DNA from 2 places in the Roseobacter sp. TSBP12 genome. Region 1 is predicted to be linked to the other one. Evidence: riboswitches for the same ligand, from Rfam matches in the RefSeq annotation. Region 1 holds a riboswitch; the other holds the start of a gene.
The links. A riboswitch is a leader RNA that binds a small molecule or an ion and turns the genes downstream of it on or off. The one in region 1 is predicted to bind cobalamin.
Positions count from the first base shown of each region.

Region 1 (5,220 bases):
TATCCCGCGGCGCGGTGCCAAAGGGTTGGTCGAAATAGTGATCGACGCGGGGGCCAACGGCCTGAACGGTGAGGCGCATCGGTTTGCCCTCGACCGCCACGAATCCCTTGAGGCGCAGGATGTCATGGGCGCGGATCACCTCGGCGATTTGACGGGCAAAGGCCTTGGGGTCTTTGATCTCGCCGCGCGTGACGACAAAGCTTTCAAACTCGTCATGATCATGATGGTGGTGATCGTCGTCCTCATCATCGTGGTGATGATGATGCACCTCGCCGCGTGCGTCCATATCGCCCTCTGATCCGATTCCCTGACCCAGCAAAACATCAATCGGCAACACGCCCATGCTTGCGCGCACAACCTGAACACCGCCGCGTGCCTCGCCTTTGAGTTTGGCAACCAAAGCGTCGGCGTGATCTTCGCCCAAAAGGTCGGCTTTGTTCACTACGATCATATCGGCACAGGCGATTTGATCTTCGAACAGCTCAGAGAGCGGGGTTTCGTGATCTAGGTTTTCGTCGAGTTTGCGCTGGGCATCAACGGCGGCGACATTATGGGCGAACCGGCCCTCATCAACCGCCTTGCCATCCACCACGGTGATCACACCATCGACGGTGACTTTGGTCGAAATCTCCGGCCAATTGAACGCGCGCACCAAAGGTTGCGGCAGGGCGAGGCCGGATGTTTCAATCACGATATGGTCGGGTTTATTGTCCCGTTCCAATAGTTTTTGCATCGTCGGGATGAAATCCTCCGCGACCGTGCAGCAGATGCAGCCATTCGAAAGCTCCATGATGTCGTCCTCGGTGCAGGTCTCGTCGCCACAGCCTTTGAGGATGTCACCGTCGACGCCCAGATCACCAAATTCGTTGATAATCAAAGCGATGCGTTTGCCACCCGCGTTGGCCAACATGTGACGAATGAGAGTGGTTTTGCCCGCGCCAAGAAAGCCGGTCACAACCGTTGCTGGAATTTTCGCAGCCATTTTAGATGTCCTTTATGAAAACGCCGGGGCCACAGGATGTCCCGAGCCCCGGCGCGAAATCATTGAAATGAGCGGTCTCAGGCGGCCAAGGTGCGCGGCGACACGAGGCCGGAGTTACCCAGACCTTTGATCGTTTTTGCCCCGGCCAAAACGGCCAAATCCACCAACGGTTCGATCAAGATGACGGTCATGTAAGCCGCACCGAATGTGCCGACGGAGGCCAGTGTGGTGGCGGAGACCCCTTGGCCGTAAAATGCCCAGAAACCAACCCATGCCACGATCCCGGCTTGATAGGTGGTTGAGAGTGCGAGGGCTTGCTTGTAGCTGATATCGGCATAGGCGGTGCCCGGTGCGATAATGCGCTCTGCGACGGCTTTGATGCCAAAGAGCGGTACGAGCAGGGTGGTGACATTCATGCCGTATTGCGGCAGATCGAAGGGGGCAAAGAACAGGCCCTGCGCCAAAAGGCCAAGGGCCAAACCAAGCGCGGCAGGGGCCGCACCGAACAGCAAGAACAGCGTGGAGCCGAGGATCAAATGGACCTCAGACACGCCAACCGCGTGATGCGGCAGCACTTGGAAAAAGGTAAATACAGCCGCTGTTGAGAGCGCTGCGCGGGCCGCAAAAGAGGCCACGCCTTTTTCGCTCAATGCGGTGATGGATTGTTTGAGAGTGTAGAGGCCAGCACCAGCGGCAGTGGCATAAGACAGCGCAATTTTTGCGCCAGTGACGATTCCGGGTTCGATATGCATCGACAAGTCCTCCTAGGCCGTCATCCCCGACGGCGGGTTGGTATGAGGTCACGGCAGGTTTCCTGGCTCGCGGGTCAAAGCGCCTTCGTCACCTTCCCAGAACAGGGTGTTCCAGTGGCATGTCGACGGGCACTCACCGCTTACAGTCGCGGGGGCGGCTGTGGTTTTGCGCCCCGATTTGGGTCTCGCGCACCACATTCCCATTTCTCCCCTAAACGCTTGGCGTCGTGATGGGGAACCATAACGCCCCTATTTGGCGCATTGGCTTGTGTTGGGTCAAGTGCTTTAACCTTCTGCATAGACTTTCTATGGCTATGCGCAGAGAAGGTGAGCACCAAACCGCAATATTTTGTGGATAACTTGGGTGTTTCGCCCAGATGTCGGTGTCACCCGGTTGACACATCCGTCGCAGTCCCAAACAGTTTTATCCACAAAGGAATCAACTCCGAGGCCCCATTTGCGTTTCACCCGCCTGCGTCTCAACGGCTTTAAAAGTTTTGTTGACCCCACCGATCTTGTGATCGCGGATGGGCTGACGGGGGTTGTCGGGCCGAATGGTTGTGGCAAATCCAATCTGCTTGAGGCGCTGCGCTGGGTCATGGGGGAAACCCGTCCCAAGGCGATGCGCGGGGCGGGGATGGAAGACGTGATTTTTGCCGGCGCGGCCTCTCGCCCGGCGCGCAATTTCGCCGAAGTCATGTTGATGATCGACAACTCGGATCGCCTCGCCCCCTCTGGATTTAATGAGAGCGACACGGTTGAAATCATTCGCCGGATCACCCGCGACGCAGGGTCCGCCTATAAGGTCAACACCAAGGACGTGCGGGCGCGCGATGTGTCGATGTTGTTCGCCGATGCCTCCACCGGCGCGCATTCTCCGGCGCTGGTGCGTCAGGGTCAGATTTCCGAATTGATCAACGCCAAACCAACCTCGCGACGGCGCATCCTTGAGGAAGCGGCGGGGATTTCCGGCCTCTATCAGCGGCGCCATGAGGCCGAGTTGAAGCTCAAAGGCGCGGAAACCAATTTGGCCCGCGTCGATGATGTGATTGAACAGCTTGCGGCGCAATTGGCCTCACTGGCGCGTCAGGCGCGACAGGCGGCGCGCTATCGTGAGATCGGTATTGAGTTGCGTCAGGCCGAGGGGCTTTTGTACTATCGCCGGTGGCGCGATGCCGACCACGCCCGCGTTGAGGCCGAGGATGTGTTGCGCATCCGTCTCAAACAGGCGTCTGAGGCCGAACGCCTCGCGCGTGATGCCGGAAAACAGCGCGAATCCAGAGAGTTGGCCCTGCCGCCGCTTCGCGAAGAAGAGGCTATCGCCAGTGCCGTATTGCAGCGGCTCACCGTGTCGCGCGATCAACTGGCCGATGAGGAAAAACGCGCCCGCGATATGATCGAAACTCTGGCCCGCCGGATTGATCAATTGGTCGCCGACATGGCCCGCGAAGAGCAACTCAACCGCGATGCGGTTGAAACCATTGCGCGGCTTGAATGGGAGCAAAAGGAACTGATCAAGGCCTCCGAGGGGCATGGTCCTCGTCTGACACAATCGAGTGCGGAGGCGTCCGAGGCCAGTCAAATCCTGGCGGATCGTGAAACCACGCTGACCGAAATGACCGAAGATGTCGCCCGGCTGGCCGCGCGTCATCAATCCGCAAACCGTTTGGTCGAGGACAATCGCAAGACCTTGGAACGGGCGCGTGGCGATGCGGACCGGGCCAAAGCGGCTGTTGAAGACGCGAAATCGACGCTGTTTCGTTCAGCGGATGCGTTGGCTACGGCTGAGGAGGCACAAGCCGAGGCCAGCGAGCGGGCGGAATACACCGAGGCGGCGTTGATTGAGGCGGATGAGGCGCGGACCGAAGCGCAGACCCGTGAATCCTCGGCGCGTGCGGCGCGGTCCGAGGCGGAAGGCGAGGTGGGTGCCCTCAAGGCCGAAGTTCTGGCTTTGGGGCGGATGCTCGATCGTGATCAGACTGCGGGGACGCAGGTGCTTGATCTGATTCGCGTGACTTCTGGCTATGAAAAGGCGCTGGGTGCCGCCCTGTCGGATGATTTGCGCCAACCCGCGATTGAGGCCTATCAAGCCTCCGGTTGGGTCACTTTGCCAGACTATGCGGACGAACAAGACCTGCCCTACGGCGTGGAGCCGCTGAGTGACTATGTCACCGCCCCTGCGGTTTTGGCGCGGCGCTTGTCGCAGATCGGGCTTGTGCGCGCCGAAGATGGTCCGCGTCTTCAGGCCGATTTGGAGCCGGGGCAACGGTTGGTGTCGGTCGAGGGCGATATGTGGCGTTGGGACGGCTATCGTGCCGGGGCCGAGGATGCACCCTCAACGGCGGCTCTGCGCCTGCAACAGCTCAACCGATTGGAAGGGTTCAAACAGGACCTCGTGGCGGCCGAAGCCAAGGCGGCAGGTGCGCGGCAGGCGCATGAGCATTTGAAGGCGGAATTGACACGGTTGAGCGAGGCCGACCACGCCGCCCGTGAAGCCCGCCGGGCCGCTGATCGCGCCCTGTCAGAAGCCGCACGCGCGCTGTCTCGTGCCGAAAATGACCGCACCTTGGCCGAGGGCAAGGTCGAGAACCTCGGGCTGGCCGTGTCCCGCCACGAAGAGGATGCGCGCGGCGCAGAGGTCCGGTTGCGCGAGGCGGAAAAGACCGTGTCGGAATTGCCGGACCTGAGTGCGGCGCGCTCAGATATCGAAGAGGTCAAACTCGCGGTTGAAGCGGCGCGGATCACCATGATGACGAAACGCTCGTCACATGACGAGATTCGCCGAGAAGGCGAGGCGCGCACCCGGCGCTCGCAAGAGGTGACCAAGGAGTTGTCTGGTTGGCGGCACCGTCTTGAAACCGCGGGGAAACGGGTGGCGGAGCTTCAGGCGCGCAAGGAGACCTCTGAGGAGGAACTGTTTGAGGCATCGGCGCAACCCGAGGACATCGCTGAGAAACGCGAGGCGCTTTTGGAACAAATTGCCGAGGCCGAGAGCCGTCGGCAGCAGGCTTCTGATGCTCTGGCGTCCGGCGAAACCGCGCTGCGCGATGCGGTGACAACCGAACGCGATGCGGAACGCGTGGCCTCGGAAGCGCGAGAAATCCGCGCGGCCTCCGAGGCGCGTCGGGATGCCGCGCGCGAGATGGTTGATGCGGCGGTCGAACGCATCCGCGAGGAGTTGGACAGCACACCCGTTGCGCTGCTTGAGGAGCTGGACGTCGATCCCGACACGATCCCGCCGCATGAGGCAATCGAGGTCGATGTGAACCGTCTCAAACGTCTGCGCGAAAGCCTTGGGGCGGTGAACCTGCGGGCCGAAGAGGACGCTTTGGAGGTGCGCGAAGAGCACGACAGTTTGGTGAGTGAAAAGCAAGATTTAGAAGAGGCGATCAAGACCCTGCGCGCGGGGATTGCCTCGCTGAACCGCGAAGGCCGCGAACGTCTTTTGACCGCGTTTGAACAGGTGAACGAGAATTTTTCGATGTT
Region 1 is NZ_PYIB01000026.1:234,148-239,367, forward strand. It holds gene cobW (cobalamin biosynthesis protein CobW) at 1-982, opposite strand, end outside; gene C8029_RS08040 (energy-coupling factor ABC transporter permease) at 1,060-1,734, opposite strand; cobalamin riboswitch at 1,770-1,992, opposite strand; gene smc (chromosome segregation protein SMC) at 2,192-5,220, shown strand, end outside.

Region 2 (5,220 bases), on a different contig from region 1:
CGCATCAATCTTCTCCGTTTGTCAGCGTATGGCGCAGGCTTACCATCTGCGCGACCGCGCGCAAAACATATGGCGTGCCGCAGACCCAATCGCTATCGGACACGCTGCCTTCTCTGCGGCTGTTTTGGGTGGCGCGCAGGGCAGGATGGCTCAGAATATCTTCGGCGCGCGAGCCGCCCGGATAGGGACGGCTGGTGATCACCGCTTCGGGGGCCTTCATCACCAACACCTCAAGAGGCATGTTCCCGCCCCAGGCATAGGCTGCCTCGTTGGCCAGGTTGGTGAACCCTGCCGTGGCTAAAATTTGCCCCGACAGGCTTTGCGCCCCTGGGGTATAGCCATTGGCCTCATAGAGCACGGCAGTGGGACTGCGCCCCCCCTCCTCCCGAAAGGCTTTCAAATCCGCGTCATAGGTCGCGATGACCTCTGCGGCTTTGTCCTGTTGGCCCAAAACGTCGCCCATCCGCGCGATCTGTGCGGGCACGTCGCCCAGTGCGGTGACAGGCGCGAAAATCTCGACCCGCACGCCCAAGCGTTGCAGTAAGGCGACGGTGGCGCGAGAGGTATACGCTCCGGCGACCACCAGATCGGGCTGCATCAGGTAAATCTCTTCGGCCTGACCGCGATTGGCGGGATAGGCTTTGGCCTCGTCCGCCATCGCGGAAGAGCGCGGATCGGAGGCCAAGAACGACACCGACCTCAATTGCCCCGGTGCCGCCAACATCATCGCAAGCTGATCGGTGCACAGGTTCAGCGAGACAACGCGCGCGGGGACCTCCGCGCGCGTCATGACGGGGGCACAGCAAAGCAACACCCCCGTCAGAGCAAAACCCAAAATGGACCTAGAACTGTGCATTGAGCCCGACATAAACCGCGCGGCCCCGCGTGGCATAGCCCCAGACCTCGGTGGCCTCCGCATCAAAGAGATTTTCGACCCGCCCGGTGAGTTGCACCCGGTCGGTCAGATCATAGTGCGCCGCCACATTGACGGTGGTGAAGCTGGGCAATTTGACCGTTTGATTGCTTCCCCAGTCGTAATTGCCCGCCACATGACGCAGATCGGCGGACACCGCACCGCGCCCACCAAAGGCGTCAAGCGTACCGCCAAGTGTCAATTCATGGCGCGGACGGCGGATTTCGACGCTGTTGTCGGGGTTTTTGGCCTCAAGATAGGTATAGCCAAGACGCAGAGACAGCGCGTCGGTGGCCTCAAGCGCGCCCGCGATCTCGACACCGCGCCGGTCGCTGTTCCCGGTCTGGTTGATATAGGTGTACCCCGGATCGGTGCTGACAGCGGTAATTTCATCCGTCAGGCGCTCCTTGAACAGGGTCACATCCACTGTCCCCCGGTCGCCAAAGATCGGCAGCTCGACACCGAGATCAAAGCTGAGATTGCGCTCCGGTTGCAGGTCCGGGTTTCCGGTGCCGCCATAGCTGTCATAGAGTTCGAAATAAGCGGGATTGACCACGCCCTCGCCCGCAGACCCATGCAGCCGCACGCCATTGTCCAAGAGGTAGGACAGGCCGAGGTTCCATGTTGTCGCATCCTTGAACACATCGTTGTCGTCGAACCGCGCCCCGGCCTGAACATCAAGCCCCGAAGCAAAGCTGCCGCGATATTCGAGTGCCACCGATGTCGCCGCGCGGCCATAGGCCGGGTCAAGAGTACTGTCATCCTCGCGATGTTCCAGCAGCAGATTCAGAAGCTGATCCGCCTGATCCACCGCGCCGTCAATGCCATAGCTGAGCCGGTATTTCACCGCATCTGTGGTGGTCTTGGTGGTGGCTCCGCCATTGTTTTTCAACCTGTTTTGGGTGGTTTCAACGGCCAGACGGTGGGTCAATCGCCCCTCCATCATGCTGTATTCGCCAAAGACGCCAGCAGTCAGCTCATCGCGATTGGCATACTGCGTGGGATCGTCCACGATATAAGACTCCGCATCCGTCGCCATCCAGTTGTCGCTGTCATATTCGTAGCGTTCCTCAGAGCGGCGCAGGGTAAAGCCCAGTTTCAGAGCATCTGTCGCCTGATAATCGCCCGACAGGATCGCGGTGGAGCGCGTCAGCCCGTCCTTTTCCCCACCATCGCCGGACAGATCAAAGCCCGGATCATCCATGTGCGACAGCGCCAAAGACACACCGCCGCGCGCGTCCCTACGCGCCACAAAGGTGCTCGCAGTGGTGCCGGAGCCAACCTCAAGACTGCCATTCAATGTCGTGCCCTCCGAGCCTTTGCGGGTGATGATGTTGATCACCCCGGCGGAGGCGTTTGAGCCGTAATAGACCGATTGCGGCCCGCGCAGCACTTCGATGCGCTCGATATTGGCGGTTTCCAGACCGCTGAAAATATATTCCCCGTCGCCCCCGGCGGCGGCGATGCCGTCGATCAGGACCAGCGTGTGGTTGCCTTCGCCACCGCGGATGCGGATTTGGGTGTCACTTGTGCCAGTGCCATTGACCGACACGCCGGGCAAGGCGCGCAGGGCGTCCTGCACCGTGGTGATGCCGCGCTCTTCGATGTCTTCTGCGGTGACGACACTGACGGCACGGCCATATTTTTCGGCAGCAATCGGGGACAACCCGCCGGTGACGATGATCTCGTCCAAAACGAATGTCTCCTGTGCGGCAACCGGCGCGGAGAGTGAGAGCAGGCCAGCGGATGCGGCCAAAACTGTAAAGCGGTTCATGTATAACCCTCGAAAACGACCCTTTATGGTCGCGGATGTGAACAATGTCAGTCGAGGGAAAGTGACCCCCCGCAGACGGTGAAATCACCACATGCGGAACGTCCGCAGCCCGGCACGCCCCACGCGTCCGAACAGGGTGAGCACCTTGGCAGGTCTCCTGACTCACGGGTCATCGCTGGGCCGAACCTTCCCGTCACCCAATGGGCGACAGTGGCATTTTCCGGCTTCGCTCTCCGCCTACAGTTGCGGGGGCAGTTGTGGACTTGGCACCCATTGGGTGAACCGAACCACATTCCCTTTTAACCGGACGGCGAACCGCCCGGACCAAAGCGGGTTTTTCCTAATGGGATTCCTCGGCGCTGTGAAGTCTAAAAACAACGGCGGCCCATCCCGGTCAGAGATCGCTCCCCTGCCCGTGGACGGGCGCGCATTCTTCGCCAATCGGAAAATCGCTCTTGGTTCAGCGCTCTTTTGACAAAGGATTGAAACAGGCAAAGGCGCGCCCGGTTTCATCGGTGGTCAGCGCCGGTTTCTCGGCGCGACACCGATCCGTTGCAAAGCCGCAGCGCTCGTTGAACGCACAGCCCAAAGGCGGCGACAACGGATCGGGCAATTCGGTGGCCGCGGTCTCGGGCGCCACAATGGGACGACCGACCTCGGGGGCACTTGCGGCCAGAAGCGCGGTGTAGGGGTGGCGTGCATTGGCAAAAATTTCGCGCGCGGACCCCACTTCGACAATCGCCCCGAAATACAAGACGGCGATGCGGTCGCTGACCGCTTCGACCACCGCCAAATCATGGCTGATGAACAGATAAGTCAGGCCGAACGTCTCCTTGAGGTCTGCCAACAGGTTCAAAACCTGCGCCTGCACCGATACGTCAAGCGCAGAGACCGGTTCGTCCAGAATCAAAATCCGCGCTTGGGCCGCCAAGGCGCGGGCAATGCCGATCCGTTGCGCCTGACCGCCGGAAAACTCATGCGGGTAGCGATCAAGAAACTCCTCACGCAGGTTCACGGCGGCGAAAATCTCGTGGATACGGGCGGCACGGGTGGCTTTGTCCATTTGGTGCAACCGCCGCAGGGGCACCTCCATGATCTGCCGAATGGTCTTGCGCGGATTGAGGCTGCTGATCGGATCTTGGAACACATATTGGATGCGCTTGCCAAAAAGCGCGGGGTCGGCATTGTCCAAAACCGCGCCTTCGATTTCAATCTGGCCGGTGCTGGGCGGCAAAAGACCCACAAGCATTTTTGCCAATGTGGATTTGCCACAGCCCGACTCGCCCACGATCCCCAAGGTTTCTCCGGTTGTCACTGTCAAATTCAGCGGCTGCACCGCATGAACCATCGCTTTGGGTGGCCCAAACAGGCGTTTGCCGACCGCAAAGGACTTTGACAGATCGGTCAGTCTCAGGGCCTCACTCATACGATGCGCTCCTGTTTGGTTTCGGGGAAAAGACAGCGAGTCTTGCGGCCCGCCCCCGTTGGCATGAGCGCTATCGCATCTGCGCGACAGGCGGGTTCGGCCTTGTCACAACGCTCGGCAAAAGCACAGCCCACGGGCAATCTGTCCACAACAGGCGGCAGCCCCGGAATCGCGGCCAGTTTGCGTTGCCCGCCGCCCAAGGTCGGCACACAATCGATCAGGCGGCTGGTGTAGGGGTGGTGCGGGTTGCGCAGAACCGCCTCGGTCGGACCTTCCTCAACGATCTGGCCTGCATACATCACGGCCACACGGTCGCACAATTGGCCGACGACACCGAAATCATGGGTGATGAAAATGATCGCCAGACCACGCGCGCGCCGCAGGTCGCTGAGCACCGACAGGATTTGCGCCTGCACGGTGACATCAAGCGCAGTGGTTGGTTCATCCGCGATGATCACGTCGGGGTCATTGGCCAGCGCCATGGCAATCCCAACCCTTTGGCGCATTCCGCCAGACATTTCATAGGGATAGCTGTCGATCCGGCTCTCCGCATTGGGGATACGCACCGATTTGAGCAGATCAATCGCGCGGGTACGGGCCGCCTCTTTTGACAGGGGGTCATGGGTCTGGATCGCTTCAATCAACTGATCGCCCACCCTATAAAGCGGATGCAATGTCGCCAAAGGGTCCTGAAAAATATAGGCCACGCGACGCCCACGCAGAGCGCGCAACACCTCATAAGGTGCACCGATAAGATCCGTGCCGTCGAAATGCACCGCACCGCCAGTGATCACACCCGGAGGCGAGGCGACAAGCCCCATCACGCTCAGGGCGGTCACCGATTTGCCCGACCCGCTTTCGCCGATGATGCCAAGGCATTCGCCCCGCTCAACATGCAGATCGACGCCACCCACAGCTTTATACACGCGATCACGCACCCGAAACTCCGTGCGCAACCCGGCGATATCCAAAAGACTGTCGGTCTGCGCGACTGGCACAGGACCGTGACGATCGACCGTGGTGGCAGGCATCGGGCGGCTCAGCGCGCCGGATTTCAACCGCGGATCAAGCGCATCGCGCACCCCGTCGCCCAACAGATTGATCCCC
Region 2 is NZ_PYIB01000007.1:167,002-172,221, forward strand. It holds partial or broken gene C8029_RS03355 (FecCD family ABC transporter permease) at 1-5, opposite strand, end outside; gene C8029_RS03360 (ABC transporter substrate-binding protein) at 5-856, opposite strand; gene C8029_RS03365 (TonB-dependent receptor plug domain-containing protein) at 843-2,687, opposite strand; cobalamin riboswitch at 2,818-3,031, opposite strand; gene C8029_RS03370 (ABC transporter ATP-binding protein) at 3,148-4,113, opposite strand; gene C8029_RS03375 (dipeptide/oligopeptide/nickel ABC transporter permease/ATP-binding protein) at 4,110-5,220, opposite strand, start outside.
Region 2: it holds a riboswitch for cobalamin, as region 1 does, so the genes downstream of both, C8029_RS03365 (TonB-dependent receptor plug domain-containing protein) here and C8029_RS08040 (energy-coupling factor ABC transporter permease) in region 1, are expected to answer to the same signal.